Linked DNA regions of Marinobacterium aestuarii. The main gene of each other region encodes a partner of the protein of the gene in region 2 in a complex. Links are inferred from orthologs where the notes say so. Each region holds a gene or a part of one and is shown on either strand. Other genes may lie near its edges.

What was found. The genes of interacting proteins can lie anywhere in the genome.
Region 1: the proteins of aceF (region 2) and lpdA are in contact, whole or in part, in a crystal structure (PDB 1EBD), measured with the Geobacillus stearothermophilus proteins. The link is inferred for Marinobacterium aestuarii from one-to-one orthologs. Residues at the interface, in WP_033016211.1 of Geobacillus stearothermophilus: Ile130, Ala131, Met132, Pro133, Arg136, Arg140, Glu141, Asn155, Arg157; in WP_049624544.1 of Geobacillus stearothermophilus: Pro340, Ser341, Asp344, Tyr345, Arg403, Asp406, Val408, Glu431, Ala432, Gly433, Asp438.

Annotation. Positions count from the first base shown.
Region 1 is NZ_CP015839.1:1,684,095-1,689,303, forward strand. Bases 738-3,608 are described here. They hold lpdA (dihydrolipoyl dehydrogenase), read left to right. Parts: upstream 738-1,388; coding sequence 1,389-2,828; downstream 2,829-3,608. Other genes in these bases: odhB (2-oxoglutarate dehydrogenase complex dihydrolipoyllysine-residue succinyltransferase), read left to right, coding at 738-1,347; sucC (ADP-forming succinate--CoA ligase subunit beta), read left to right, coding at 2,972-3,608. In the rest of the region: A8C75_RS07510 (2-oxoglutarate dehydrogenase E1 component), read left to right, coding at 1-84; more of odhB, read left to right, coding at 136-737; more of sucC, read left to right, coding at 3,609-4,138; sucD (succinate--CoA ligase subunit alpha), read left to right, coding at 4,138-5,019. UniProt on the Escherichia coli protein: Lipoamide dehydrogenase is a component of the glycine cleavage system as well as of the alpha-ketoacid dehydrogenase complexes.
Region 2 is NZ_CP015839.1:1,158,313-1,163,534, forward strand. Bases 2,339-5,222 are described here. They hold aceF (dihydrolipoyllysine-residue acetyltransferase), read left to right. Parts: upstream 2,339-2,741; coding sequence 2,742-4,703; downstream 4,704-5,222. Other genes in these bases: aceE (pyruvate dehydrogenase (acetyl-transferring), homodimeric type), read left to right, coding at 2,339-2,693; A8C75_RS05090 (UDP-glucose dehydrogenase family protein), read right to left, coding at 5,098-5,222. Also shown: more of aceE, read left to right, coding at 18-2,338.

The DNA.
Region 1 (5,209 bases), 520 kb from region 2 along the record:
CATGCGGCAGCGCCTGCGGTGGGCCATATATCGGTGCATATCGAGCAGCAAGACGCGCTGGTCAACGAAGCACTCAACGGTTAATGACAGGTCGTATCGCGGGATACGACCTTGCGGAGCACACAAGGAAACAACATGTCCATCGAAATCAAAGCCCCGACTTTTCCGGAATCCGTCGCAGACGGCACAGTAACGACCTGGCACAAGCAGCCTGGCGAAGCCTGTGCGGCCGATGAGCTGATTGTCGATATCGAAACCGACAAGGTTGTACTGGAAGTGGTTGCACCGGCTGACGGTGTCATCAAGGCAATCCTCAAGGGTGAAGGCGAAACCGTCCTCAGCGATGAAGTGATTGCTCAGTTTGAAGCCGGCGCTGCCGGTACCAGCGCTGATGCAGCACCTGCTGCTGACGCCGCCGCAGGCGACGCCGACAAGGTTGGCCCGGCTGCACGCAAGCTGATCGACGAAAACAACCTGAATGCCAGCCAGATTGCCGGAACGGGCAAAGGCGGCGGCATCACCAAGGAAGATGTACAGAACTTCATCAAGTCCGGTGCCAAGGCGCCCGCGGCGGCGGCTCCTGCAGCGCCTCAGGCGGCCAAGGCTGCACCTGCACCTGTCGCCGTCAGCGTTGCTGCCGGTGAGCGGGTTGAGAAGCGCGTACCCATGACGCGTCTGCGTGCCACCATCGCCAAGCGCCTGGTGGAAGCACAGCAGAGCGCGGCCATGCTGACGACCTACAACGAAGTCAACATGAAGCCGGTGATGGAGCTGCGCAAGCAGTACAAGGATCTGTTCGAAAAAGTACACGGCGGCACGCGCCTGGGCTTCATGTCCTTCTTCGTCAAGGCGGCTACCGAAGCGCTGAAACGCTTCCCGGCGGTCAATGCCTCCATCGACGGCAATGACATGGTCTACCACGGTTACCAGGATATCGGCGTCGCCGTGTCCACCGAGCGTGGTCTGATGGTGCCTGTATTGCGTGATACCGACAGCATGAGCCTGGCCGACGTCGAGTCCACCATTGCTGATTTCGGCAAGCGCGGCCGTGACGGCAAACTGGGTCTGAACGACATGCAGGGCGGCACCTTCACCATCACCAACGGTGGTGTCTTCGGATCCCTTATGTCCACCCCGATCCTGAACCCGCCGCAGACTGCGATCCTCGGCATGCACAAGATCCAGGAACGCCCGATGGCGGTCAACGGTCAGGTTGTTATCCTGCCGATGATGTATCTGGCGCTGTCATATGATCACCGTATGATCGATGGCAAAGAGGCTGTCCAGTTCCTGGTCACTCTCAAGGATCTGCTGGAAGACCCGGCCCGCATGCTGCTGGACGTTTAAGCAGCCTACCGTACTTCTAGAGCATTTAAGGATAGGAAGAAATGTCTGATAAATTTGACGTAATTGTTATTGGTGCGGGTCCTGGCGGCTATGTGGCGGCGATTCGTGCGGCTCAGCTGGGTCTGAAAACAGCTTGTGTCGAGAAGTGGATTGATGGCAAGGGCGCTCCGGTTCTTGGCGGCACCTGCCTGAACGTGGGTTGCATCCCGTCCAAGGCGCTGCTGGAATCGACGCACAAGTACCACGAAGTGAAGGACAACGCAGCTGTTCACGGTATCAACGTCAGCGACGTGCAGATGGACGTTAAACAGATGGTCGCCCGCAAGGACACCATCGTTAAAAACCTCACCGGTGGCATCGCCGGCCTGTTCAAGGCCAACGGCGTAACCCTGCTGGCAGGTGCTGGCAAGCTGCTGGCGGGCAAGCAGGTTGAAGTCACTGCAAAGGATGGTACTGTCAGCGTTCATGCAGCTGAAAACGTGATCCTGGCGTCCGGTTCCGTGCCGGTGAACATTCCGCCGGCGCCTCTGACCGACGGTCTGATCCTGGACAACGAAGGCGCGCTTAACATCGATGAAACGCCGAAACGCCTGGGCGTTATCGGTGCCGGTGTTATCGGTCTGGAAATGGGGTCTGTATGGGCTCGCCTGGGTTCGGAAGTCACAGTGCTGGAAGCCATGGACAGCTTCCTGGCGCTGGCCGATCAGGACGTTGCCAAGGAAGCCGCCAAGCTGCTCAAGAAGCAGAAGCTGGATATCCGTCTGGGCGCCCGCGTAACCGGCACCGAGATTCTGGATGGCAAGGAAGTGAAGGTGAAATTCACCGACGCTGAAGGCGACAAGGAAATGATCGTCGACAAGCTGATCGTGGCGGTTGGCCGTCGCCCGCTGACGCAGAACCTGCTGGCAGGTGACAGCGGCGTTGAGCTGGATGAACGCGGCTTCATCAAGGTTGACGAGCAGTGCCGTACCGAGATGCCGGGCGTATTCGCCATTGGTGACTCGGTACGCGGCCCGATGCTGGCGCACAAGGCGTCTGAAGAAGGCATCATGGTTGCCGACATCGTGGCGGGCCACAAGGCGCAGGTGAACTACGATGTGGTTCCCAACATCATTTACACCCACCCGGAACTGGCCTGGGTTGGCAAGACCGAGCAGGAACTGAAAGCGGCCGGCGTGAAATACAAAACCGGCAAGTTCCCGTTCGCGGCGTCCGGCCGTGCCATGGCATCCAACGACACCGACGGTTTCGTCAAGATCATCTCTGACGAAGTCACCGATCGCGTGCTGGGTGTGCACATGGTCGGCGGTATCGCGTCCGAGCTGATCGCGCAGGGCGTCATCGCGATGGAGTTCTGCTCCACTACCGAAGACCTGCAGTTGACCATGTTCGCGCATCCGACTGTCAGCGAAGCGGTACATGAAGCAGCGCTGGCGGTGGATAACCACGCGATCCATATCGCCAACCGCAAAAAGAGATAAGCCGGTAAAACGGGCTTATGAATGGCCGGATACAAATCCGGCCATTCCTATTAGACGCTTGTCGTATAAACGAGTGAGCACGAATACTGTATGCTCGCCTGGCGGGCTTAGTATTCATAATTGACCAGACAACGGACAAGAGCATGAACCTTCACGAGTACCAAGGTAAACAGCTGTTTGCCACCTATGGTCTGCCGGTTTCCAAGGGATACGCGGTAGATACTCCGGAAGACGCAGCGGCTGCGGCGAAGAAAATTGGCGGCAGCCAGTGGGTTGTCAAGGCGCAGGTACATGCCGGTGGCCGAGGCAAGGCCGGTGGCGTCAAGCTGATCACTTCTCCGGAAGAAGCTAGCGCATTCGCTGAAAAATGGCTGGGCAAAAACCTGGTGACCTACCAGACAGATGCCAACGGTCAGCCGGTTTCCAAGATTCTGGTTGAAACCTGCACCGATATCGCTCAGGAACTGTACCTGGGTGCGGTGGTAGACCGTTCTTCACGTCGTATCGTGTTCATGGCCTCCACCGAAGGTGGTGTCGAGATCGAGAAAGTTGCAGAAGAGACTCCGGAAAAGATTCTCAAGGCAACCATCGACCCAATGACCGGTGCGCAGCCCTACCAGGGCCGCGACCTGGCATTCAAACTGGGCCTCAAGGGCGACCAGATCAAGCAGTTCGTAAGCATCTTTATGGGTCTTGCGAAAATGTTTGAAGAAAAGGACCTGGCGCTGCTGGAAATCAACCCGCTGGTCATCACCGATGCCGGTAACCTGCACTGCCTGGACGCCAAAATCGTTCTGGACGGCAATGCACTCTACCGTCACAAGGATCTGCAGGAAATGCACGATCCGTCCCAGGATGATGCCCGTGAAGCCCGTGCGGCCGAGTGGGACCTGAACTACGTGGCACTGGATGGCAACATCGGCTGCATGGTTAACGGCGCAGGCCTGGCCATGGGCACCATGGACATCGTCAAGCTGCATGGCGGCAAGCCGGCCAACTTCCTTGACGTTGGCGGCGGTGCCACCAAGGAACGTGTTACCGAAGCGTTCAAGATCATCCTGTCCGACGACAATGTTAAAGCGGTATTCGTCAACATCTTTGGCGGCATCGTGCGTTGTGACCTGATTGCCGACGGTATCATCGGTGCGGTTAAGGAAGTGGGCGTGAACGTGCCCGTCGTTGTTCGTCTTGAAGGCAACAATGCGGAACTCGGTGCACAGCGTCTGGCTGAATCCGGACTGGATATCATTGCAGCAACCAGCCTGACCGACGGTGCTCAGCAGGCGGTTAAAGCAGCGGAGGGTAAATAATGTCGATTTTGATCAACAAGGACACCAAGGTCATCTGCCAGGGTTTCACCGGTGGCCAGGGTACCTTCCACTCCGAACAGGCGATTGCATACGGCACCCAAATGGTCGGTGGTGTTACACCGGGCAAGGGCGGTACCGAGCACCTGGGCCTGCCGGTGTTCAACACCGTACAGGAAGCCGTTGACGCGACTGGCGCTGATGCCTCCGTGATCTACGTGCCGGCTGCATTCTGCAAGGATTCCATCCTTGAAGCCGCCAATTCAGGCATCAAGCTGATCGTCTGCATCACCGAGCACATCCCGGTGATCGACATGCTGCAGTGCAAGGCCAAGTGTGACGAGCTGGGCGTACGCCTGGTGGGCCCTAACTGCCCGGGCGTTATTACCCCGGGCGAATGCAAGATCGGCATCATGCCCGGTCACATTCACCTGCCGGGCAAGGTCGGTATAGTGTCGCGTTCAGGCACCCTGACCTACGAAGCGGTCAAGCAGACCACAGATGCGGGCTTTGGCCAGTCTACCTGTGTCGGCATTGGTGGCGACCCGATCCCGGGTTCCAACTTCATCGACATCCTGGAGATGTTCGAGAAGGATCCGCAGACTGAAGCCATCGTCATGATCGGTGAAATCGGCGGTTCCGCTGAAGAAGAAGCCGCAGCCTACATCAAGGCCAACGTGACCAAGCCGGTTGTGTCCTACATCGCAGGTGTTACAGCTCCGGCTGGCAAGCGCATGGGTCACGCCGGTGCGATCATCTCCGGTGGCAAGGGTACTGCGGATGAGAAATTCGCCGCCCTGGAAGACGCTGGCGTCAAGACTGTTCGCTCCCTGGCCGATATCGGCAAGGCGCTTGCCGAACTGACTGGCTGGGAAATGAAGTAAAAATCGCCTGATTTCAGACGATTAAAAAAGGCAGCTTCGGCTGCCTTTTTTTGTGCCTGCTTGCTGAAGACGGAGTAATTGACGGCAAGAAAACTGAGCCAGGCAGGCGGGCCTCGGTTGCTTCAGCTGAACAAGATTGAACGGCTGGGGTCCAGAGTTCGTATACTCAGACCAAAGTGCCTGGAGGACT
Region 2 (5,222 bases):
TGACTGCTCGAATAAGAATGAGTGGAGAAAGCAAAGTGCAAGAATTCGTTGAAGATATTGATCCGATAGAAACCCATGAATGGTTGGATGCACTGGAGTCTGTTGCCAAAAGCGACGGCGATGATCGTGCACGGTTTATTCTCAAACAGCTGGGGCGCAAGGCCGCTGATATCGGCGTAGGTAGCGTCGGTGCCACTACGACCCCATACCGCAACACTATCGCCCCCAAAGACGAAAGTCGCATGCCGGGCGATTTGTTTGTTGAGCGTCGTATCCGTTCCTTTATTCGCTGGAACGCGATGGCGATGGTCATGCGCGCCAACGACAACAAGGAAGGCCTGGGTGGTCACATCTCCAGCTTCTCGTCGTCCGCCACGCTGTACGATATTGGCTTTAACTACTTTTTCCGCGGCAATGAAGGCGAGCAGGATGCCGACATGGTGTTCTTCCAGGGGCATATTTCCCCCGGTATTTACGCCCGCGCCTATCTTGAAGGTCGTCTGACCGAAGAGCAGCTCGACAACTTCCGCCGCGAAGTGGACGGCAATGGTCTGTCGTCCTATCCCCATCCCTGGCTGATGCCGAACTTCTGGCAGTTCCCGACCGTGTCCATGGGTCTGGGGCCGATTCAGGCGATCTACCAGGCGCACGTCATGCGCTACCTGTCTGCCCGTAGCCTGATCAATCGCGGTGATCGCAAGATCTGGGCTTTCCTGGGCGACGGTGAGTGCGATGAGCCGGAAACCCTGGGTGCCATTTCCCTGGCCGGCCGTGAACATCTCGAAAACCTGATCTTCGTTATCAACTGCAACCTGCAGCGCCTCGACGGGCCGGTACGCGGTAACGGCAAGATTGTGCAGGAGCTCGAAGGCATCTTCCGTGGCGCCGGCTGGAACGTGGTCAAGTGCCTGTGGGGCCGCCACTGGGATCCGCTGCTGGAAAAAGACACAACTGGCTTGCTGCAAAAGCGCATGGACGAAGTCTGTGACGGCGAGCTGCAGAACTACAAGGCCAACGGCGGTGCTTACACCCGCGAGCATTTCTTCGGCAAGTACCCGGAACTGCTTGAGATGGTGAAGGATATGTCCGATCAGGACATCATGAACCTGAACCGCGGTGGTCATGACCCGTACAAGGTCTATGCGGCTTACCAGTCTGCCTATCAGCACAAGGGTCAGCCCACCGTTATCCTGGCGCAAACCGTCAAGGGTTACGGTACAGGCACCTCAGGCGAAGCCAAGAATGACACCCACTCCATCAAGAAAGTGGCTGTCGACGACCTGAAAGACTTCCGCGACCGCTTCAATATTCCGTTGACCGATGAGCAGCTGAACGACGTTCCGTACTACCGTCCGTCGCCTGATTCGCCGGAAATGAAGTACATGTTCGAGCGCCGCAAGCAGCTCGGCGGCTTCTACCCGACCCGTCGCACCGAGTTTGACGTGCTGGAAACGCCGGCACTGGATGCCTTTGCCAGCCAGCTCAAGTCCAGCGGTGAGCGTGAGCTCTCGACCCAGATGGGTCTGAACCGTGTCTTGAACGTGCTGGTCAAGGACAAGCAGATTGGCAACCGCATAGTGCCGATCGTTCCGGACGAAGCCCGTACCTTTGGTATGGAAGGCATGTTCCGTCAGCTGGGTATCTACACCTCGGCCGGCCAGCGTTATGTACCCCATGACTCTGACCAGATCATGTTCTACAAGGAATCCAAGACCGGTCAGGTGCTGGAAGAGGGTATCAATGAAGCCGGTGCATTCTCTGCCTGGCTGGCCTGTGCCACCTCCTACAGCAACAACAACTGCCCGATGGTGCCGTTCTACATCTTCTACTCGATGTTCGGCTTCCAGCGTGTCATGGATCTGATCTGGGCGGCCGGCGACAGCCAGGCGCGCGGTTTCCTGATCGGCGCCACCTCTGGTCGTACTACCCTGAACGGCGAAGGCCTGCAGCACCAGGATGGTCACAGCCACCTGATGGCGCAGATGATCCCGAACTGCGTCAGCTACGATCCGACCTACGCCTATGAAGTGACCGTCATCGTCCAGGACGGCCTTGAGCGCATGTACAAGAAGCAGGAAAACCGCTTCTACTACATCACCACGATGAACGAAAACTACACCCATCCGGAAATGCCGGTGGGTGCAGAGGACGCCATCATCAAGGGCATGTACCTGCTTGAAGAAGGCAAGAGCGCCGACCTCAAGGTACAGCTTATGGGCTGTGGCACCATCCTGCGTGAAGTGCGTGAAGCCGCGATCATTCTGCGTGAAGAATACGGTATTGAATCCGATGTCTGGAGCACCACCTCGATCAATGAGCTGCGCCGCGAGGCACAGGAAGTTGATCGCTGGAACATGATGCACCCGACCGACGAGCCGCGCGTACCCTACGTGACCGAGTGCCTGCAGGACCGTCAGGGTCCGGTTATCGCCTCGACCGACTACATGCGCATGTTCGCCGATCAGCTGCGCGAATTTATCCCGCACCGCTACAAGGTGCTGGGTACCGATGGTTTCGGCCGTTCCGATACGCGCACCAAGCTGCGTGAGTTCTTCGAAGTTAACCGTTACTACGTCGTTCTGGCTGCGCTCAAGGCGCTGCAGGAAGAAGGCAAGGTGCCTGCAACCGATGTTGCCAAGGCGATGCAGAAGTTCAATCTGAACCCGGAAAAACCGGCGCCCTGGACCGTTTAAGGCTCCTGTGAACTTCGTAACGGTTGAGAATTAGTAGAGGACATTATCGTGAGCACAATCACAATTAGCGTTCCAGACCTCAGTGGCGCCTCGGATGTCGATGTCGTTGAGGTACTGGTCAAGGCGGGCGATGTTATCGCCGAGGGCGACAGCCTGATTGCCGTTGAGACCGACAAGGCCTCAATGGAAGTACCGTCCACCCATGGCGGTACAGTCAAGGAAGTGATTATCAAGGAGGGTGGCACCTGCAACGAAGGTGACCAGATTCTGATTCTGGAAACGGGCGCGGCAGCGGCCCCCGAAGCTTCCGCAACAGCAGCTCCGGCTGCTGCGGCTCCTGCTCCAGCCCCCGCGGCGGCACCTGCGGCACCTGCTGCAGCTGCTGCTGCGGCAAGTGTTGAAGAAGTCCGGGTGCCGGATCTCAGCGGTGCCTCCGATGTTGACGTGGTTGAAGTCCTGGTCAAGGCTGGTGATGTGATTGCCGAGGGCGACAGCCTGATCGCGGTCGAAACCGACAAGGCGTCCATGGAAGTGCCGGCCCCGATGGGCGGCACGGTCAAGGAAGTCAAGATTGTGGCCGGCGGCACCTGCAATGAAGGTGACCTGATCCTGACGCTGGAGGTTGCAGGCAGTGCAGCATCGGCGCCCCAGGCTCAGGCGCAGGCTCCGGCCGCTGCGCCTGCAGCAGCCCCGGCCCCTGCAGCAGCTCCGGCTGTAGCCGGTGGTATCGAAGAGGTTCGGGTGCCGGATCTCAGCGGTGCCACCGATGTGGACGTGATTGAAGTCCTGGTCAAGGTCGGTGATGTCATTGCCGAGGGCGACAGCCTGATCGCGGTTGAGACCGACAAGGCCTCGATGGAAGTGCCGGCGCCCAAGGGCGGTACCGTCAAGTCCGTCAGCATCAGTGCCGGTGGTACCTGCAACGAAGGTGATCTGATCATCACGCTGGAAGTGGCCGGTAGTGCTGCGGTCGCGGCGCCCGCTGCTGCACCTGCTGCGGCTCCCGCTGCTGCAGCTGCACCCGTGGCGGCACCTGCTGCGCCTGCCAAGGCGGCGCCAGGCGCGACCGTTAACCAGGCACTGGAGCAGAAGAACCGTGCCGTGCACGCAGGCCCGGCCGTTCGCGCCATCGCCCGCGAGTTCGGGGTTGATCTGTCGCTGGTGGCAGGTTCAGGCCGTCGTGGTCGTGTCGTCAAGGAAGACGTGCAGAACTACGTCAAGGTCTCGCTCAAGGCGCTGGCCGAGAAGCCTGCTGCTGGTGTTGCCACCGGCTCCGGTATTCCGGCCGTCCCTGCGATCGATTTCAGCCAGTTTGGCGAGATTGAACTGCAGAAGATGAGCAAGATTGCCAAGGTGACGGCGGCGAACATGACCCGTTGCTGGCTCAATGTGCCGCACGTGACCCAGTTCGACAAGGCGGACATCACCGAGCTGGAAGCCTTCCGCAAGGAAATGAAGGACGCCGCAGCGAAAGAGGGCGTCAAGCTCACGCCGCTGCCGTTCATCATCAAGGCGGTGGCTCAGGCGCTGAAGGAGAACCCCAAGTTCAACGCCTCTCTGCATGCTGATGGCGAGCACATAGTGCTGAAGAAATACATCAACGTCGGTCTGGCGGTGGATACGCCAAACGGCCTGATGGTGCCGGTGATCAAGGATGCGGACAAGAAGTCCATCTACGAGCTGTCCCGGGAAGCGAACGAACTGGCTGGCAAGGCCAAGGATCGCAAGCTGAAACCCAACGAGATGCAGGGCTGCTGCTTTACTATCTCGAGCCTGGGTGGCATTGGCGGTACTGGCTTTACGCCTATAGTACCGGCGCCGGAAGTTGGCATCCTGGGTGTATCCAAGGCAGACATAGAGCCGCGCTGGAATGGCAAGGAGTTCGAGCCGCGCCTGATGCTGCCGCTGTGTCTGTCCTATGACCACCGGGCGATTAATGGCGGGGATGCAGGACGCTTCCTGACCTACCTGAACAGTCTGCTGAGCGATATCCGTCGCTTGGTGCTGTAGCACTTTGGAAAGACCCACTTCCAAAACCTTGGCGTCAGGGCCCTGTTTGGGGTCCTGATTTTTTACCGGTCTGCTCTGCAAGCCGTGCCCGGGAAAGGGAAGCGTTTTTACACAGCTACAGACTCATGTATTTAACCAATACAAACAAAAGGCCACTCAATCGAGTGGCCTTTTTTATACAGGGACGTATGTTGGCATTTTTTGCTCCTGCAAAAATGCCATTTCCGCCATCCTTGGCGGTCCCTGCCTTTTGCTCCTGCAAAGCCAGAGTTCCCGCCGTCCCTGGCGGTCATCCTGCGGGTGCAATGGATGCACACGACTACAGGGATGTAGGAGATAGGGCGGCGCAGGAGCCAAAGCCGAGGAGCAGGGCTCCGTAGCTACCCATCGCAGTTTAGTCGCGGGGCATGGCCTGCAGTGAATCCCCGCGGCCGACGGCGTAGTAGGCCAGGCCCGCCCTGGCGACATCCTGCGGCGAGTAGAGGTTGCGGCCATCCACGATCAGGGGGGTGCGTAGCT